One region of the Nocardia coffeae genome, then DNA from elsewhere that is predicted to be linked to it. Evidence: riboswitches for the same ligand, from Rfam matches in the RefSeq annotation. Region 1 holds a riboswitch; each other region holds the start of a gene.
The links. Region 1 has a riboswitch for S-adenosylmethionine ahead of metX (homoserine O-acetyltransferase MetX). Riboswitches for the same ligand answer to the same signal wherever they lie in the genome.

Region 1 (3,269 bases):
AAGGCGAACGTCCGCTCGGGGTTCAGGGATTTCCATGCGGCGGAAAGGTTTTCGTGCACGGTGACCGAGGCGAGGTCGTGATAGTCCAGCCCGGCCCGGCGCAGCTTGGGCTCGGACAGATCGAAGCCCAGCGGCTCGATCAGGTGCAGCGAGAACCCGGTCCCCGCGGCCAGCCGAATGGCGTTGCCGGTATTCGGCGGAATCCGTGGTTCGAAGAACATCAGCCTCAGCACAGCAGAACGCAGCCTTTCCTCACGTCCGGACGGGATGAACCCTACGTCCCCTCCCGTCCCCACCCGGGCGCCGGGAGGTTCCGGCGAACGAATGCGAGAATCGGGGGGTGACCGATGCTTCCGCGACCGCTCAGTCCGAACGTCCGCTCGGATTCCTGCGCAACCAGCTGCCGATGGTCCTGGTGGCGGTTGTGCTGGTGGTGGCTGTGGTGTTCCTGGTGCAGGATCGGTGGCGACGTGGGGCGTTCGTCATCGGCGGCGCACCGCTGCTGGCCTCGGCATTGCGGCTGGTACTGCCGGAGGTGCGGGTCGGCCTGCTGGCCGTGCGCAGCAAACCCTTCGACGTCGTCACCTACGCGGTGCTGGGCGGCACGATCATCGCGCTGGCGGCGACGATCAGCAGCCTGGGCGTGGGCTGAACCGAACCCCGCACCGCATCGCCCGCGGTCACGGGCGTGTGGTGCGTGCCAGATCCATCGTCTGGGCGAGCAGTTTGCCGACCGCCTCGGTCTCGGTCAGGAAGCCGTCGTGGCCGTCCCGGGAGTGCACGACCTCGAGCCGCGCGCAGCCGGGCAGCAGATCGGCCAGTTCCTGTTGGGTCCGCAGCGGATACAGCCGATCCGAATCGACACCCCCGACCACGCAGGGCACCGATGTCGCGGCGAGTGCCGCTGCCACCCCGCCGCGCCCGCGGCCGATGTCGTGCCGGTTCATGGCCTCGGTCAGCAGCACATAGCTGGCCGCGTCGAAGCGGTTCGCGAGTTTGCGGGCCTGGTGGTCCAGATAGCTCTGCACCGCGTAGCGGCCACCGCGCCGGGGGTCCTCATCGCCCTGGGCGTGATTCTCGAAACGGTGATCCAGTTCGAAATCGGTGCGGTAGGTCAGATGCGCGATGCGCCGGGCGATGCCCAGACCACTGGTCGGGGCACGGCCGGTGCCGTGATAGTTCCCGCCCTGCCAGTCCGGGTCGGCGGTGATGGCGGCGATCTGCGTGGTCTGGGTGCCGATCTGGTCGGCGGTCGCACGCGGCCCGACGGCCAGCACCAGCGCCGCGCCCACCCGCTCCGGATGTCCGACGATCCACTCCAGCACTCGCATGCCGCCCATCGAGCCACCGGCCACCGCGGCGATCCGCTCGATGCCCAGCAGGTCGAACAGCGCGACCTCGGCGGTCACCTGGTCGCGAATGGAGATTCCGGGAAACCTTGCTCCCCAAGGCTTTCCGTCCGGCCCCGGAGTTGCCGGACCGGTGCTGCCCTTACATCCGCCCAGCACGTTGGTGGCGATCACACACCACTCGTCGGTGTCCAGCGGCGCGCCCGGTCCGACGATGCCGTCCCACCAGCCGGGCAGTGGATGCAGGTCGTCGGGTGCGCCGGTGACGTGCGAGTCGCCGGTCAGCGCGTGCTCGATGAGCACGACGTTGTCCGCGGTGGGCGACAGCTCGCCCCAGCGCTGGACGGCCAGTTCGACGCCGGGAACCACGTCCCCGCTCTCGAGCCGGATCTCGCCGACGGCGATCGTGCCCAGACTTCCGTCCGGCGGCGGCAGCAAGGTTGCTGCGTGATTACTGAATGCGCTCCGGTCGATGCTCACGGTCACCGCGCCACCGCCGCCTCGGGAGGCGAGATCCGCTCATCCCTGGGACCGGCGATCATCGCGCGGACTGTCCGCGCACGGGTGCCCGAAACCGGGTCGACGACGGGGGAACACACGTCCTCGATGGTAGCCACAGCGTTCCGGGGCCTCGGCGTCGCGCGGGCATACCCGGGGCGATCAGCGAATATCGATGTGTGTTGTGGGCTGCGCGGCACGGAGTCCGGATCGGACGCGGGCGCGGTGGAGTTACTCATGTCATGCTCCGAGAGGTCTGCCGGCGGGCGTCAGCGGGGTCCGGATAATGGACGGCTACAACACATTTCGGAATTCCTCCTGATGATCGCGCTTGCTCCCGACCCTCGGGAGCCCGGTCATCACCCGGAGCACCCCACCGCAACAGGAGGGTTGCCGACCAGCGAGCCGGGGCTTGGCGCTGGTGCTCATGACCTTCCGGACATCGTAGCCGGAGCCCGCGGGAGTTCGAAACCCGTGGTGGATTTCACCAGGTCCGGCCGGAATTTGCCGCCTACCGCAGGGGTTGTACGCAGTAAAGTCGACATGCGTAAATGTGACAGATGTATCAATCGAGGTAGGTCCGATGCCGATGAGATCCACCGCACCAGTACGCTTGTTCTGTTTGGCACCTCGAGTCTCGTGGACAACACGGGGCGTATACGTTGTCTGTTGAACAGCTGGGTCCGCTCACAAGCGTGTTCACCTGGCGGAACAATGGGAGCACCATCCTAGGAGGACACGAAGATCCATGTCCAAGATCAAGGTTGAGGGAACCGTCGTCGAACTCGACGGCGACGAGATGACCCGAATCATCTGGCAGTTCATCAAAGACAAGCTGATTCACCCGTACCTCGATGTGAATCTCGAGTATTACGACCTCGGTATCGAGTACCGGGACAAGACCGACGACCAGGTGACCATCGACGCCGCCAACGCCATCAAGGAGCACGGCGTCGGCGTGAAGTGTGCCACCATCACCCCCGACGAGGCGCGCGTCGAGGAATTCGGCCTCAAGAAGATGTACCGGTCGCCCAACGGCACCATCCGCAACATCCTCGGCGGAACCATCTTCCGCGCACCGATCATCATCTCGAACGTTCCGCGTCTGGTCCCGGGTTGGACGAAGCCGATCATCATCGGCCGCCACGCCTTCGGCGACCAGTACCGCGCCACCGACTTCAAGGTGCACCAGGCCGGTACCGTCACGCTCACCTTCACCCCGGAGGACGGCAGCGAGCCGATCGTCCACGAGGTCGTCAAGATGCCCGAGGACGGCGGCGTCGTGATGGGTATGTACAACTTCAAGAAGTCGATCGAGGACTTCGCGCGGGCCTCGCTGAACTACGGTCTGCAGCAGAACTATCCGGTGTATCTGTCGACGAAGAACACCATCATGAAGGCCTACGACGGCATGTTCAAGGA
Region 2 (3,269 bases), on a different contig from region 1:
ATGTGCAGGGTGCGGTGCCCGCCGTTCCGGACAGGCCGGGACGGGTTTCGGGGGTGGGATTCCACTGGCCGTCGGTGCAGGTGTAATCCCAGTCCGGACCATCGGTGGTAAGGGCGGCCACGGCCTCGATCAGCCGGTCCACATCCGCGGCGCGGGTGCCCAGGCCGACGCTCACGCGGATCGCGCCGTCGACGCCGAGGCGGTCCAGCAGGGGATGGGCGCAGAATCGGCCGTCGCGGACGCCGATGCCGTGTTCGGCGGACAGGTAGGCCGCGACCCGGCCGGGGGCGAATCCGTCGAGGGTGAACGCGAGGATGCCGACGCTGTCGGCGCTGTCCGACCAGATGCGCAGGAAGTTCACTCCCGCAATGGCTTGCAGTCCGTCACGCAGTCGTTCGGTGAGGGCGCGCTCGTGTTCGGCGGCGGCCTGCGCATCGATCGAGCCGAGAGTGTCGCAGGCGGCGGCCACCGCGGCCGCGCCCAGAACGTTCGGGGAACCGGCCTCGTGACGTTGCGGTGCGGGGGCCCACTCGGCATCGGTCGTGCTGACCCGGCGGACCGCGCCGCCACCGGCCAGATACGGTTCGGCCGCGTCCAGCCAGTCCCGGCGGCCGACCAGCACACCCGCGCCGAACGGTGCGTAGAGCTTGTGGCCGGACAGGGCGAGGTAGTCGATTCCGATGTCGCACAGGTCGATTCGACGATGCGGCGCCAATTGCGCGGCATCGACCAGGATTCGCGCACCGCACTGGTGCGCGATCTGCGCCAGCCGACGCAGCGGCAGCACCTCGCCGGTCACATTCGATGCCCCGGTGACCGCAAGCAGCGCAGCGGGTTTGGTGCACAGCTCGGCGACCAGGCGGCGGATGGTCTCGTCGATCGTCGCGGCGGCGGTGACCACCCGGCGGCCGTGCCGGGTCCAGGGCAGGAAGTTGGCGTGATGTTCGATATCGAGTACGACGGTGTCCCCGGGGACGCAGGCGGCCAACAGATTCAGCGAATCGGTGGTGTTGCGGGTGAAGACGACCACCTGATCGTCGGCGCAGTTCAGGAAGCGGGAGACCGACGTGCGCGCGCTCTCGTAGCAGTCGGTGGAGATGCGCGAGGCGTAACCCGCGCCGCGGTGCACGCTGGCGTAGTACGGCAACAACTCGTTCACCCGGTCGCACACCTGCGCCAGAGCGGGGGCGCTGGCCGCGTAGTCGAAATTGGCGTACGTCCGAGTTCCGCCCTGCACCAACGGAACTCGCAGATCGCATCCGGATACGCGAGCGATCGGGGCACAGGTCTGATCGAGTACGGCAGTCATCACACAATCCCTTCGGGACAGGGATCCCGAGGAGAGATGAACGGGAGCCCGCGCTTGCCGCACCCGGTCGGGCTACGGCCCGGTCGTCACCCGGAGCACCCCACCGCGGAGGAGGGTTGCCGACCAGCTAGCCGGGGCTTGACGCTGGCACTCATGACCTGACCCGAGATTGGCAGAGGTCGTCGGGTCTTGTCAACCTCGGCTCGAATTTCGCTTGCGCTGCGCGCCGCACTGCGCTTGCGTGGTCCGGTGACTGTTTCGCTGCTGCTGGGCTTCGTCGGACTGTGCGTTCTGCTGGCTCTCACGCCGGGGCCCGATACGTTCCTGGTGCTGCGCTACGCGATCGCCGGGCGCCGGCCAGCTGTGGCGGCCGCGGTGGGTTCCGCGCTCGGCGGGATCGCGTGGGCGGTGGTGGTCGCGGCCGGTGTCGCCGCGCTGCTGGAGCAGTCGGCGACCGCGTATCGTGTGCTGAAGATCGCGGGCGGAATCTACTTGGTGTACTTGGGAATTCGCACTCTGCGCGATCATCGCCGGGCCCGTGCGAACACGGCCGGGGCGCAGCAGCCGGATCCGGCCCGCGCGACGGTGTCGGGCCGTGCGGCATCGACGCGATCCGCGGCCGTCGCCGGGATACTGTCCTGTCTGTCGAATCCGAAGGTCGGCCTGTTCTACCTCGCGGTGCTCCCGCAATTCCTGACCCATGTCACGTTCGGCGGGACGTTGACCCTCGGTGCGATCGAATCATGTATCGCCGCAACGGAAATGGTGGTACTCGCGGTCGCCGCGGCGGGTGCGGTGCGGCTCCTGAAGCGTCCTCGCGTCCGAGATCGCCTGGAGCAGATCAGCGCCGGGGTGCTCGCCGCGTTGGGGATCGGGACGATCGCCTCCGCCACGTAGGCGTTCTCTGCCGAAGATGCTGTCTCGCAGCAGATCTCACTGCAGTCCGCGCGGGCGGTGATACGAGCCGTTGTAGTACAGCAGCGGTGCGGCGATCGGTTCGTCGTCGGTGGTGTCGTGCACCCGGGTGACCAGCCCGATGACCAGCGTGTGATCGCCGATCGCAATGAGCTGGTGGACCGTGGCGCGCACCCAGATCGGGGTGTCGTGCAATACCGGCTCGCCACTGTCCAGCGACGTCCACAGCGAATCGTCGGCGAACCGTTCCTCGGCCGCGCGGGAGAACCGCTGGGCCAGATGCAGCTGATGATCGCCCAGGAAATGTACGACCACCGATTCGGCCGCCAGCATGGCCTCGATACTCGACGAGGTCTCGGCGATGTTGAACGAGATCAGCGGCGGCTCGGCGGACAGCGAGGCGAACGAGGTCGCGGTGAAGCCCACCGGACGCTCGCCGTTGTTGAGTGTGACAATGGTCACTCCGGCCGGATAGTGCCGCATCGCGCCACGGAACTGCGCCGCGGTGATCCCGCCGGCCTCGTCCGGACGCTGCGTCGACGTGGCCGATTCCGCCTGCTCCACCTCGGACATCTCCGACTGCCGGGAGTTGCTCATCGCGCCACCTCGCCATCGGCACAGGTGATTCTCACTAGCTCGTACACAGATCCAACCTACGTCGGGAAGCACGCCGAGTGGTCCGGTACGTCCCACTCGACGGGTCAGTCCACGTCGATCGCCAGGCCCGCGGTGATGCGCACCAACTCGCTGAACGACGTGCGGAACACCGTATTGGGGTGCCCGCCCGCCGCCCACAATTCGCGATGTCGGGACAGTGCGTTGTCCACATATGTGGACAGATTCGCCGGATGACCGACGGGTGCGACCCCGCCGATCGGCTGGCCTGTGAATTTGCGCACCATCCGCGCGGGCGCCGGGGCGAGCGCACCCTGTAATCGCTCGCCGGTGCGCGTCAGATCGACCTGATGCGCCCCGGAGACCAGCAGCAGCACCGGTTCGTCGTCGAGCAGGAACAGCAGCGATTTGGTGATGGCGCCCACGTCGA
Region 3 (3,269 bases), on a different contig from region 1:
ACTTGGCCTGGGCCGGGCCGCGACGCCCGAAGACGTGCACCTCGACGGCCTTGTTGGCCTTGAGGCCCTCGTACACGTTCGGCGGGATCTCCGTCGGCAGCAGTTCGTCGCCGGTCTTGGCGAGCACTCGCGCGACGTCCAGTGCGACATTTCCCACACCGAGCACGGCGACCTTCTCGGCCTCCAGCGGCCAGGCGCGCGGCACGTCCGGGTGCCCGTCGTACCAGGACACGAAGTCCGCGGCGCCGTAGCTGCCGTCCAGGTCGATGCCCTCGACAGGCAGTGCTCGGTCGGCGTTCGCGCCGGTGGAGAAGATCACCGCATCGTAGAACCGGCGCAGATCGGCCAGGGTGATGTCGGTGCCGTAGTCGATGTTGCCGAGCAGGCGCACCTGCGGCTTGTCCAGGACCTTGTGCAGTGCGGTGATGATGCCCTTGATGCGCGGATGATCGGGCGCGACACCGTAGCGGATCAGGCCGAACGGCGCGGGCATGCGCTCGTACAGGTCGATGCTCACGTCGGCGTCGGATTTCATCAGGGCGTCGGCGGCGTAGATTCCGGCCGGTCCCGCGCCGACGATCGCGATGCGAAGCGGGCGCGCGTCGGACTCGGAGGTGGGGTTCACCTCGCCCTTCGACTCTGCACTGGTTTCGGTCATTCTTCTGCGCACCCTTTGGTCGAAATCTGTGTCGTCATGTTCTCAGCCGTCGTTCTTAGCTTAGGCTAAGTTGACGTGGGTCCGGGTTTCCGGCCGATCCTTCATACCGATCGATGCTGCATCGTTGCCGCTCGGGGATCGGAGTTCGCGCCGACCGTGGCCGGGGCTGGCGGTGATTCTATCGGTGACTGCTATGGCCGCGGTTCCCGGTCCGGGTCGCGGATTCGGGGTGCGCGCGAGAACCTCACTCCCTACCAGGGATGATCGAGATATGAGTGACCCGGAATCCGCCGCCGACGCGACCCCGATCGATCAGAACGAGGCGGTCCGCTCGCCGGTGCCGTTCATTGCTGCCGCGGTGATCGCACTTCTGGTGATCGGCGGTGTCCTGATTGCGGCGGCGCTGCGGCCGGCTGAGAAGAATGTCACAACTTCGGACCGGTTGGCCACCGCGATCCAGAATTTCGCCACTGCCCAGAGCGGCACCGACCCGGCGCGCCGCGCGGCCACCGCATGCAGCGGATTCGACCCCGCGCACTCGCCGTTGGGCCCGGACGCGGCCGGAAAGAAGATCGAAATCGTCCGCATGACCGACCCCACCGCGAACGGCAGACGCGCCAAGGTCACGGTGACCAGCTCGGTCGACGGCCACGAATCGACGTCGACCTGGAACCTCACGCAAACCGGCAACGACTGGTTCGTCTGCAGTGTCTGATTGACAGGCGGGTGTGCGGCCAGGCAATCTCGATCTCAGGTCATGAGCACCAGCGTCAAGCCCCGGCTCGCTGGTCGGCAACCCTCCTCCGCGGTGGGGTGCTCCGGGTGACGACCTGGCCACGCCGCCGAACAGGCGCGGCAAGTGCGGATTCTTCGAGGAGGTTCAGCTAGTGAGTTACGCGGGTGACATCACTGTCCAGCAGGCATGGGATCTGTTGCGCGACAATCCCGATGCCATTTTGGTGGATGTGCGCACCGAGGCCGAGTGGCGGTTCGTCGGGGTGCCCGAGACGAGTGCGATCGACCGGCCGACGGCCCTGATCGAGTGGGTCGACGGCGCCGGTCAGCGCAACGGCGCCTTCGTCGATCAGCTGAAGCAGACGCTCGCCGGCCGGGCGGCCGACAGCGATGCGCCGGTGATCTTCCTGTGCCGCTCCGGCCAGCGATCCATCGGTGCGGCGACGGCCTCGACCACGGCCGGATTCACACCCTCCTACAACGTCCTGGCCGGTTTCGAGGGCCCGCTCGATGCCGACGGCCATCGCGGCGGCGCGGGCTGGCGTGCCGAGGGGCTGCCCTGGAGGCAGTCGTGATCACCGGCGGAGCCTTCGACAAACCGCTGCCCGAGGGCGTCGGCCCGGCCACGCTTGGTGTGCGAGGCGGCCTGCGCCGCTCCGGATTCGAGGAGACCTCCGAGGCGCTGTACCTGTCCTCGGGTTTCGTGTTCCCGAGTGCGGAGGCGGCCGAGGCGTCGTTCACCGGCGACGTCGAGCATTTCGTGTATTCGCGCTACGGGAATCCGACCGTGGCGATGTTCGAGGAGCGGATGCGGCTGATCGAGGGCGCGGAGGCGTGTTTCGCGACCGCGAGCGGGATGTCCGCGGTGTTCACCGCGCTGGCCGCGCTGCTGGGCAACGGTGACCGGCTGGTCGCCGCGCGCAGCCTGTTCGGCTCCTGTTTCGTGGTGTGCAACGAGATCCTGCCGCGCTGGGGTGTGGAGACGGTCTTCGTCGACGGCGAGGACCTGAGCCAGTGGGAGGAGGCGCTGTCGGTGCCGACCGCGGCCGTCTTCTTCGAGACCCCGTCCAACCCGATGCAGACCCTGGTGGACGTGCGCCGGGTGTCCGAGCTGGCCCATGCCGCGGGCGCGAAAGTGGTGCTGGACAACGTCTTCGCCACACCGCTGCTGCAGCAGAGCCTGACGCTGGGCGCGGATGTGGTCGTGTATTCGGGCACCAAGCACATCGACGGCCAGGGCCGGGTGCTGGGCGGCGCGATCCTGGGCGACAGCGAGTTCATCGGCGGCCCGGTGAAGAATCTCATGCGGCACACCGGTCCGGCGTTGAGCCCGTTCAACGCGTGGACGTTGCTCAAGGGGCTCGAGACGATGCCGCTGCGGGTGCGTCATTCGGTGCAGGCGGCACACGAGATTGCCGAATTCCTGGAGCAGCAGCCGTCCGTGTCGTGGGTGAAATACCCCTTCCTGCAGTCACATCCGCAGTACGAATTGGCGCGGCAGCAGATGAGCGGCGGCGGTACGGTCGTCACCTTCGAACTGGCCGCCGACCCGTCCGAGGCGAAGAAGCGCGCGTTCGAGGTGCTGAACCGGCTGCGCATCGTCGACATCTCCAACAACCTGGGCGACGCCAAGACGCTGATCACCCATCCGGCCACCACCACGCACCGCGCGATGGGAGCCGAAGGCCGTGCGGCCGTGGGGATCACCGACGGCGTGCTGCGCATCTCCATCGGCCTCGAGGACGTCGAGGATCTGCTCGGCGACCTGGATCAGGCGCTGGGCTGAGCATCGCGGCCGGGAAGCGTCCGACGTTTCCCGGCCAAGCGATGATTTTCGCGATTCCGCGTCGTCCTACCTGCAATCGACAACGCAGGG

Region 2: linked by a shared signal. The riboswitch ahead of K7711_RS04845 (aminotransferase class V-fold PLP-dependent enzyme) and the one ahead of metX (homoserine O-acetyltransferase MetX) in region 1 are both predicted to bind S-adenosylmethionine.
Region 3: linked by a shared signal. The riboswitch ahead of K7711_RS44680 (rhodanese-like domain-containing protein) and the one ahead of metX (homoserine O-acetyltransferase MetX) in region 1 are both predicted to bind S-adenosylmethionine.

What each region holds. Positions count from the first base shown of each region.
Region 1 is NZ_JAINZY010000003.1:649,810-653,078, forward strand. Features, by position in the region: gene K7711_RS16380 (tRNA (cytidine(34)-2'-O)-methyltransferase) at 1-233, opposite strand, end outside; gene K7711_RS16385 (DUF3017 domain-containing protein) at 407-652, shown strand; gene metX (homoserine O-acetyltransferase MetX) at 681-1,835, opposite strand; SAM riboswitch class IV at 2,170-2,280, opposite strand; gene K7711_RS16395 (NADP-dependent isocitrate dehydrogenase) at 2,596-3,269, shown strand, end outside.
Region 2 is NZ_JAINZY010000001.1:1,101,821-1,105,089, reverse strand. Features, by position in the region: gene K7711_RS04845 (aminotransferase class V-fold PLP-dependent enzyme) at 1-1,309, opposite strand, end outside; SAM riboswitch class IV at 1,355-1,468, opposite strand; gene K7711_RS04840 (LysE family translocator) at 1,559-2,206, shown strand; gene K7711_RS04835 (flavin reductase family protein) at 2,243-2,797, opposite strand; gene K7711_RS04830 (YbaK/EbsC family protein) at 2,926-3,269, opposite strand, start outside.
Region 3 is NZ_JAINZY010000025.1:8,188-11,456, forward strand. Features, by position in the region: gene K7711_RS44670 (FAD-dependent oxidoreductase) at 1-658, opposite strand, end outside; gene K7711_RS44675 (Rv0361 family membrane protein) at 930-1,373, shown strand; SAM riboswitch class IV at 1,412-1,526, shown strand; gene K7711_RS44680 (rhodanese-like domain-containing protein) at 1,546-1,968, shown strand; gene K7711_RS44685 (O-succinylhomoserine sulfhydrylase) at 1,965-3,179, shown strand.